Linked DNA regions of Hahella sp. HNIBRBA332. The protein of the gene in region 2 interacts with the protein of the main gene of each other region in a pairwise test. Links are inferred from orthologs where the notes say so. Each region holds a gene or a part of one and is shown on either strand. Other genes may lie near its edges.

What was found.
Region 1: the proteins of rlmN (region 2) and malT interact in binary tests that used the Escherichia coli proteins (3 or more experiments, as listed by UniProt). The link is inferred for Hahella sp. HNIBRBA332 from one-to-one orthologs.
Region 3: the proteins of rlmN (region 2) and ftsZ interact in binary tests that used the Escherichia coli proteins (3 or more experiments, as listed by UniProt). The link is inferred for Hahella sp. HNIBRBA332 from one-to-one orthologs.

What each region holds. Positions count from the first base shown.
Region 1 is NZ_CP132203.1:5,273,454-5,276,876, forward strand. What follows is about bases 25-3,289. They hold malT (HTH-type transcriptional regulator MalT), read left to right. Parts: upstream 25-332; coding sequence 333-3,089; downstream 3,090-3,289. Other genes in these bases: O5O45_RS23330 (alpha-glucosidase family protein), read left to right, coding at 3,289-3,289. In the rest of the region: more of O5O45_RS23330, read left to right, coding at 3,290-3,423. UniProt on the Escherichia coli protein: Positively regulates the transcription of the maltose regulon whose gene products are responsible for uptake and catabolism of malto-oligosaccharides.
Region 2 is NZ_CP132203.1:3,462,271-3,465,203, forward strand. The notes cover bases 130-2,904. They hold rlmN (dual-specificity RNA methyltransferase RlmN), read right to left. Parts: upstream 2,198-2,904; coding sequence 1,061-2,197; downstream 130-1,060. Other genes in these bases: O5O45_RS15330 (RodZ domain-containing protein), read right to left, coding at 130-176; pilW (type IV pilus biogenesis/stability protein PilW), read right to left, coding at 178-1,005; ndk (nucleoside-diphosphate kinase), read right to left, coding at 2,268-2,696. Outside these bases: more of O5O45_RS15330, read right to left, coding at 1-129.
Region 3 is NZ_CP132203.1:6,919,462-6,922,573, reverse strand. Bases 152-3,105 are described here. They hold ftsZ (cell division protein FtsZ), read right to left. Parts: upstream 2,234-3,105; coding sequence 1,070-2,233; downstream 152-1,069. Other genes in these bases: ftsA (cell division protein FtsA), read right to left, coding at 2,325-3,105; lpxC (UDP-3-O-acyl-N-acetylglucosamine deacetylase), read right to left, coding at 152-976. In the rest of the region: O5O45_RS30810 (DciA family protein), read left to right, coding at 1-62; more of lpxC, read right to left, coding at 68-151; more of ftsA, read right to left, coding at 3,106-3,112. UniProt on the Escherichia coli protein: Essential cell division protein that forms a contractile ring structure (Z ring) at the future cell division site. The regulation of the ring assembly controls the timing and the location of cell division.

The DNA.
Region 1 (3,423 bases), 1.8 Mb from region 2 along the record:
GATCCCGCTATTCCACCACCGCCGCATGCGCACATCGCAGAATGGACGCGCAAGACATTGCGGGCAAAGTGAAATAATGAAAACGCACTGTCGTATACATCCGCGTATGGTGGTCTTACAGCCCTATACCGGCAATACGCAATAACCACATAAGCGCCCGCCGTCAGGGCGTATACGGTGAATGGGCGCTGACTTTCCAAAGCGATATTTGCTAAAGTCTGATGTAACTGCGTCCAGGGAGCCCCGGCTCCATATAACCACAAATTCATGACCGGCGTATGAACCGGCCAATAATGGACGACATTAGCGCTGAAACATAATTAGGGTCGCCGATGACAACTACAATAAAGCCCGAGTCTTTAACCTTGATAAAAGCCAAGATAATGCCGCCGTCCAGGCCGGCCCGCCTGTTGGAGCGGGAGAAGTTCGACGACCTGCTGCATGAAATCGATCCGGTCAACCTGATCCTGGTGCAGGCGCCTGCGGGTTACGGCAAAACCACGATGATCGACGATCGCCTGAACGCACTGGGCGCCAACGCCGCCTGGTTTCGTCTGGACGCTCAGGACAATCTGAGTGAGCAGTTCGCCTTTTATGTCGCTCACTCGCTGAATGAAGCCACCCGAGGCGCCTGCCCGGAAACCCTGCGCACGTTAAACCAACAAGGTTATCCAACGTTGCAGACGTTTCTCACCGACCTGCTGTCTGAGTTACCTTTGGAAGGCGATCCGCTGCATATGGTGCTGGATGATTATCACCTGATCACCAATGCGGAGATCCACAGCGGCGTGACTTTCCTGCTGCGCCACCTGCCTCCCTACATTACGTTAGTGCTGCTATCCCGCACTACGCCGCCCATCGGTGTGGCGCAATTACGCATGCAGGGGCGGATGCTGGAAATCACCGCCAAGGACCTTTCCTTCAGCGCCGACGAAGCTCAGGCCTATTTTGAGCAGCGTTTGCGATTCGAAGTGTCCCGGGAAAGCATCGAGCGCGCCAACCGCCGGGTCGAAGGCTGGGTGTCGGCCTTGCAACTATTGGCGGCGACCGCCTCCACCGGGGTGGAGTTCAACGAATACGTCGAACAATTACACAGCGGCAATCACTATATATTCGATTACTTTGATGAACTGACCCGCACCAGCATTGATAACGAACAGCGGCTGTTCCTGCTACGCACCAGCGTACTGGAGCGCTTCAATGCGTTGATGGTGATGCGTCTGGCGCAACAACAGGACGGCCAGTTTCTATTGAACTCCCTGCTGAATCTTGGCTTGTTTATCGTGCCATTGGACAGCAGCGGCTTGTGGTTCCGTTACCATCCGCTGTTCGCCGCCTATCTACGCCACATGCAAACCTGCGTGCTGCCGGATGAAACCGCGCGACTCCACCAGCGCGCCAGCGACGCCTGGCGTGAAATGGGCTTTTTCGAAGACGCCGCCCGTCACGCAGTGCTGGCCAAAGACCAGCAACGCATCAAGGATATCCTGCTGAGTTGCGGCCGCGACTTTTTCACCGAAGGGCAGTTCAATCTGCTGCAACGCTGTTTCGACGCCCTGAATAAAGAAGTCATCGCCGATCACCCCATTCTCACCCTGCTGCGCGCCTGGGTGGCGCAAGGACAGTATCAGTGGTCTGAAGTGGAATCCTGGTTGAAAGCGGCGGAGCAACACTTGAAGACCCACTGCAGCGAAGAAGAGTGGGAAGCGATCACCGGCGAATTCAACGCGGTGCGCGCTCAGGTAGCCATGAACGTCGGGGACGCGGAACGGGCGCAGACCTTTGCAAAATCCGCGTTGGCCCATGATCCCGTGTACCTGCCCACCTCCCGCACCGCCGCCTCTTCGGTTATTGGCGAATCCTTGTTTGTGCAGGGCCACCTCAAGGAAGCCATGAACCGCATGCAGGACACAGAACAACTGGCGTTGGCGGAACATGCGCATCAGAACGTTATTTGGGCGTTGTGCCAGCAATCGGAAATCAGCGTCGCCCAGGGCTATCTGCAGAAAGCCTACAACATCCAAGAGAAGGCGCTGCAATATGCGGAGGACCACAGCCTGGAGCGTCTGCCCATTCTGGAGTTCCTGTACCGCATACGCAGCCAGATCATGTGGGAGTGGCACCATCTGGAAAGCGCGGAACGATGTGCGCTAAAAGGCATCGAGATTCTGGAAAGCCAGGGTGAGCGCTGGTTCATCCAAAGCTACGTGATGCTGGCGAAGATCGCCCAGGCGCGCGGTCGTCAGTCGTTATGCGCAGACTACGTGCAGAAGATTCACAAGATGCTGGCCTCCGGCGAATACCATATCGACTGGACCGCCAACGCGCACGCCGCCATGCTGTCCTATTGGGACGCGGTGCGCGACAAGGAGTCCATTCAACGCTGGCTGACCGCAGCGCCAGAGCCGGCGCCGGAGCAGGCCACCAACCACTTTACCCAGTGCAACATCCGCAACTGGGCGCGGGCCTACGTCAGTCTGGGAGATTTCGACAAGGCGCTGCCGCTGTTGGAAGGCATCCAAAGCATGGCGGAACAGTTTGGCCTGAAAACCGATATCAACCGCAACCATATCCATTTATCGCAGCTTTACTGGCTCAACGAGCAACGTGAAGACGCCCTGCGCCACATGGCCATCGCACTGAAACTCGCCAGCACCACCGGCGCTGTGGGCAGCTTTCTGCGCATCGGCAAAGTGCTGATCAATATTCTCAAAGCCTTGATCAGCGAAGAGCAGTTGGATGAGATGGAAAAACAACGGGCGGAACGCCTGATCCAGCTGGCGCAACAACAACGGGATTTCAGCCGCGCGATTCGTATCTCGCTGGACGAAGCCATCATCCAGGATATTATCGACCGCCCTGACGTACCGGAACTCATCCGCACCTCACCCCTCACCCGCCGGGAGTGGCAAGTGCTCAGCCTTATCCATGCAGGTCTGTCCAACGACCAGATCGCCGAGCACATGAAAGTGGCGCCCACCACCGTGAAAACACACATCCGCAGCCTCTACCAAAAACAGAACATCACCCACCGCTCCGAAGCCATCAATCTGGCGCGGGATCTATTGAGTAAGATACAGGGGGAGTGAGCGCAGCTCCCCCTCATACCCACCCTCCGCCTCCTCCTCCCCCCTCATCCCCACTACTACGCCAAGAAAAAAGAGGGAGGGAGGATGTTCGCCCGGTTCGCCGCAGGCACCATCTTCATAACTGTAAAAATAACAACGTCTTCCACTTATCTGTGGGTGCACGTGCGTTACCTGGTTTGGAGTTGTTAAGAGAGGCGACATGCAGGTTGATCGTGATTGGTGGCGCGGCGCAGTCATCTACCAAATTTATCCCCGTAGTTTTTTTGATTCCAACGGCGACGGCATCGGCGACCTGCCTGGCGTCACCGCAAAGCTGGACTATGTCGCCAGTCTG
Region 2 (2,933 bases):
ACCAGTCCAGGGAGCTGACTGTGTTCGCCATCCTCGATGGCTTTCACATAACGTGGAATAACATGCAGCCGTTCGGCGGTTTCCGGTATGCTCCAGCCCAAACTCTCCCTGGCCTGACGCAATCGGCTGCCCGGTCGGTCATTAGCGGCGGGATTGGATGCGGCCTCGGACGACATATCAACTACTTCCTTTCATCGTTTTATATTCAGCGGAGTTGGGAAACATGTTCTTTAACAACAACATCAAAGATGCTTCCTCATTCAAATCCTTCTTCTCCCTGGCGATTTTTATTCCCAACGCCAAGCTTGCGGGGGAGTGCGAAGCCCCGCCTCTGCGCACTGCCTCCCAGAATGAACTATATAGTTTATCTGCCTGCGACAATCCGCCCTTATCAAAATATAAGGAAGCCAAGGCGTATACCACATCAGGTTGTCCATGCCTCAACGTCAGCGACTTCTCATAGGCTCTAATCGCGGGCTCTATTTCTCCCATTCGCAAACGAATAAGACCAATGTTACTAAACACCTGGGCCCTGCTTTCATAACTTACGTCTTCAGAAGCTCGTTCTAGCTGTTCAACTGCTTCCTTGTAACGACCTTCCTCATAAAGATAAGCCGCGTAGTAAGTACGTCCCCGAGTAAAGTTAGAGTCAGAGCGAAGCGCGGATTTAAATTGTTTCTCAGCCAGCAGTGACTCTTTCTGTCGCTGATACACCAAACCAAGAGCCGCAAGCGCCTCAGCATTATCAGACTTGATTTCTAGCGCTCGCTTCAGTTTCTGCAAGGCGCTATCCAAGTCACCCTGCTGATAATACGCCAACCCCAGTTGAACATATTGCTGAGACGCTTTTTCTTCAGACGCTTTATTGGTGTACGGCCCTGTAACAGTCGTAACGCACCCTGCAAGCACGCCGCCCAATACCATCGCCAATACTGCAGTTTTAATAGTACGCTTGACGTTTTCCATTTTTCTCAACTTAGCTATCAATTCCTGCGTTATTTTCAATGTAATAAACAGCCTTGCATCGTAGGGACCTGAAGCTATGCCTCCATCAATCTAATTAGACGGAAGCTCTGCCGTCAGGGGAAACATTAATATTTTGCAGAGGGATATATTTCTGACTTCTTCGCGTTCTGTCCTCAACCCGCCCTACCAACTGGCCGCATGCCGCATCAATATCATCGCCGCGCGTAGTTCGAATGGTCGCCACATAGCCTGCATCGCTCAACACCTTTTGGAACCTTAATGTCGCGTTTCGGGAGGGACGCTCATAACCGCTATTAGGGAACGGGTTGAATGGGATCAGGTTAATTTTACATGGTAAGTCGCGTAATAAGTCTCGCAACTCACGTGCGTGTGTTTCGCTGTCGTTTACGCCTGCAATCAAGGTGTATTCAACCGTAATGCGACGTTTATCAGAAAGTTTGCCCAGATAACGATGGCAAGCCGCCAACAACTCTTCTATTGGGTACTTTTTATTGACCGGAACCAGAACATCTCGCAACGGGTTATTTGGCGCATGCAGGGAGATTGCGAGGGAGACGTCGGTAACATCACCCAGCTTATCGAGGGCCGGGACAAGTCCGGAGGTGCTGACAGTCAAGCGGCGCTTGGAAATACCAAAGCCAAAATCGTCCATCATGACGTCGCAGGCGCGCACGACGTTGTCGAAATTCAATAAGGGCTCGCCCATTCCCATAAAGACAACGTTCGTGACGTAACGCTCTTTGGACAAGTCATAATCGCCAAAAGATCTCGCCGCAACCCACAACTGACCGATTATTTCAGCGGAACTCAGGTTACGATTGAACCCCTGCTTTCCAGTTGAACAGAAACTGCAATCCAGCGAGCATCCAATCTGGGAGGAAACGCACAATGTACCCCGGCCATTATCCGGGATATAGACAGTTTCAATACTGTTGCCGCCAGCCAATCGCATAACCCACTTACGGGTGCCGTCGGCAGAAATATCTTCATATATAACTTCAGGCACGGAAACTTCAGCTACATCTTTCAGTTTTTCCCGTAATGCCTTACTCATATTCGTCATGAGGTCAAAGTCAGATACGCCAAGATGATACATCCACTTCATCAATTGAGTGGCGCGGAATTTTTTCTCTCCCAACGACTCGAAAAAAGATTCGAGATCGGAACGATTCATTCCCAATAAGTTAATTTTAGCGTTGGCGCCTGACATGCTTTACCTCTTAAAAAGAGTGCAGCGATAATGCTGCACTCGATTAGTTGCCTCGACTGATAATTTTATATCAGCTGCGTGGGCAGATTTCGTTCTCGCTGAAGAAATAAGCTACTTCGCGCTCAGCAGACGCTGCAGAGTCAGAGCCATGCACCGCGTTTGCGTCAATAGAGGAAGCGAAATCCGCGCGAATAGTGCCTGGCTCAGCTTCTTTGGGGTTGGTTGCGCCCATAAGTTGACGGTTCAGAGCGATGGCGTTTTCACCTTCCAGCGCTTGAACAACAACAGGACCAGAAGTCATGAAAGCAACCAGATCAGGGAAGAATCCGCGCTCTTTGTGTTCAGCATAAAAGCCTTCAGCCTGCTCTTGCGACAGGTGCAGCATTTTTGCAGCCACAATACGCAGACCGGCCTTCTCAAAACGCGAATAGATTTCGCCGATTACATTTTTAGCCACTGCGTCAGGCTTGATGATTGATAGCGTACGTTCTACGGCCATCGATATGCTCTCCAAAATCAGGGTTATAACAACTTTAGGTTTATATTCTGAACAGGCGATTATACGCATGTTCCGGGGAAAGTTACACTCCGCTCCTAGCACGAAAAAGGCTTCAGTGACACAAGTGTCAAATGAGCGGCATTCGCGATAACGGACGCCAGATACTTTCAGTCTGAAATTGCATCAGGCGCATATTTAAATTTTGTTAACAAGAGCCAAGAAAGCGCTCTCGATTAA
Region 3 (3,112 bases), 3.5 Mb from region 2 along the record:
TCTGTGACGATCCAGAGTTGAAGAAAGCCTTGGAAGCTCTTTCAACTCACACAGCGGATTAAAAATCTTAGGCCAACACCGGTTTCAGATAGGAAATCGGTGCTTCACTGGCGTCTTCAAAGGTCACAACTTCCCAAGCATCCTTTTGGGATATGAGCTCGCGAAGAAGTTTGTTATTTAAGCCGTGACCCGACTTGTGCCCTTTAAACTCACCAATCAGGCTGTTGCCCAACAGGTATAGATCTCCGATAGCGTCCAATACCTTGTGCTTAACGAACTCGTCTTCGTAACGCAGGCCATCTTCATTGAGAATCTTGAAGTCATCGACAACGATAACGTTATCCATGCTGCCGCCCAACGCCAGATTCATCGCGCGCAACTTTTCAATGTCGCGCATGAATCCGAATGTCCGCGCACGGCTTACTTCCTTAACGAAAGAAGTGCTGGAAAAGTCGATTACTGTCTCTTGTGAGCGGCCTTTAATCACAGGATGATCAAAGTCTATGCTGAAAGTCACTTTGAAACCGTCGAACGGCACAAAGGTAGCCCGCTTGTCTTCGTCAGTAACCGTTACTTCGCGCTTGATGCGGATGAATTTCTTGGGCGCGTCCTGCTCAGCAATGCCCGCCGATTGAATCAGAAAAACAAACGGACCGGCGCTGCCATCCATAATAGGCACTTCGGCTGCGCTCAACTCAACGTAGCAGTTATCGATTCCAAGACCGGCCAGAGCCGACAGCAAATGCTCAACAGTTGCTATCTTCACTCCATTCTTTACGAGAGTCGTAGAGAGAAGGGTTTCACCTACGTTCTCAGCACGCGCCGGGATTTCCACGATAGGATCGAGATCTGTACGGCAGAATACAACACCCGTGTCCACCGGGGCCGGTTTCAGGGTCAGGTAGACCTTTTCCCCTGAATGCAGACCAACACCAGTGGCTCGGATGATGTTTTTAAGTGTGCGCTGTTTTATCATTTCAATGATTTACCAAAATCTGGATAAAATTCGGCCAAATCATACCAGAAAGGTATTAGGTGCACCAACCTAAAAGACCGAACTCATTCTCATTTAATCCGCCTGACGACGCAAAAACGCAGGTATATCCAAATAGTCCACGTTTTGCTCATCCCCTACGGCCCGACGATCCACCGCCGCATTGCCCACAACTGAAGTAGCGCGTTTGCGCATCACAGTGGGGCGCTCCAGCTGATGATAATCAGTGGTGCCGTTCATAGTCCGGGAAGAGTTGTCCACCACTTTGGTCGGCCGGTCATGCACACCCCCCAGACCCGTGGCGACTACCGTCACCCGCAACTCATCCTTCATTTCCGGATCGATTACCGTTCCAACAACCACTGTCGCAGCGTCGGAAGCGAACTCTTCAATGGTGGCGCCCACTTCAGAAAACTCGCCCAAAGACAGATCCATGCCCGCGGTAATGTTGACCAGAATCCCACGCGCGCCCTGCAGATTGATATCTTCAAGCAGCGGGCTGCGTACGGCTCTTTCCGCCGCCTCACGTGCGCGGTTGTCGCCGCTGGAAACACCGGTGCCCATCATCGCCATGCCCATTTCCGACATAACGGTGCGAACGTCCGCAAAGTCTACGTTTATCATTCCGGGACGGATAATCAAATCCGCAATTCCCTGTACAGCCCCCAAAAGCACATCGTTAGCGGCGGCGAAAGCATCCAGCAAGCTGGTGTTTTTGCCCATGACGCTCAACAGTTTCTCGTTGGGAATCGTGATCAGAGAATCAACGTGTTGTCCCAATTCACGCAGGCCGGCTTCCGCAACTTTCATGCGCTTGCCGCCTTCGAACGGGAACGGACGGGTGACTACCGCTACCGTCAAAATACCCATTTCACGGGCGATTTCCGCTACGACAGGCGCGCCGCCCGTTCCAGTGCCCCCGCCCATACCGGCAGTAATGAAGACCATGTCCGCGCCTTTCAGCGTTTCCGCGATACGCTCTCTGTCTTCCATCGCCGCCTGACGACCTACTTCTGGATTGGCTCCGGCGCCCAGCCCTTTGGTGACGCTGCCGCCGAGTTGAATTACGTGCTTGGCGTCGACATCACGCAACGCCTGAGCGTCGGTGTTCGCGCAGATAAACTCCACGCCTTCCACCGAAGAGGCGAGCATGTGACGAACTGCATTGCCGCCGCCGCCGCCAACGCCTACAACTTTAATGACTGCATTTTGTGGTACGTTATCTACGAGCTCAAACATTCCCCTTCTCCTTCTTCGTTATAGTACCTGCGACCTGAAACTAATTTCCGCAAGTTGGTATAGACCTTTGAGTTGACTCTATTTGGGCTGATTAAAAATTCCCCATAAACCAGTTCTTCAGCCGTTGGAACAGGTTTTCAGCAGGTTCTCCCCGGTGCTGGGAGCCCCGGCCGAGTTCTTGCTGTTTAAATCCATAGAGCAGTAATCCGACTGCGGTGGAGTACATAGGATTGCTAACCACATCGCTCAGACCGGTGACCCATTGCGGCACCGCCAGCCTTACCGGCATGTGGAAAATCTCCTCCGCCAACTCCACGACCCCCTCCATACTGGAGGTTCCTCCCGTGAGCACGACCCCTGCGGCGACGAGATCTTCATATCCGCTGCGTCGCAACTCTGATTGGATCAAGGTGAACAACTCCTCATAGCGCGGCTCCACAACTTCCGCCAACGACTGCCGGCTTAAGTCCCGCGACGGGCGATCTCCCACACCCGGCACCTTGATCGTCTCATCCGCACCTGCCAGCTGAGTCAGCGCACAGGCGTATTTGATCTTGATTTCCTCTGCATTCTGCGTCGGCGTTCGCAACGCCATCGCAATATCGTTAGTGACCTGGTCGCCAGCGATAGGTATTACCGCCGTGTGGCGAATAGAGCCGCCGGTGAATATTGCGATATCAGTCGTGCCGCCGCCGATATCGACGACGCACACGCCCAATTCTTTTTCATCGTCAGTCAGTACTGCGTAGCTGGAGGCAAGCTGCTCCAGGATGATTTCGTCTACTTCCAGCCCGCAACGCTTCACGCACTTTTCAATGTTCTGATAGGCGTTAACCGCACAGGTGACCAAATGTACTTTGGCTTCCAGGCGCACGCCGG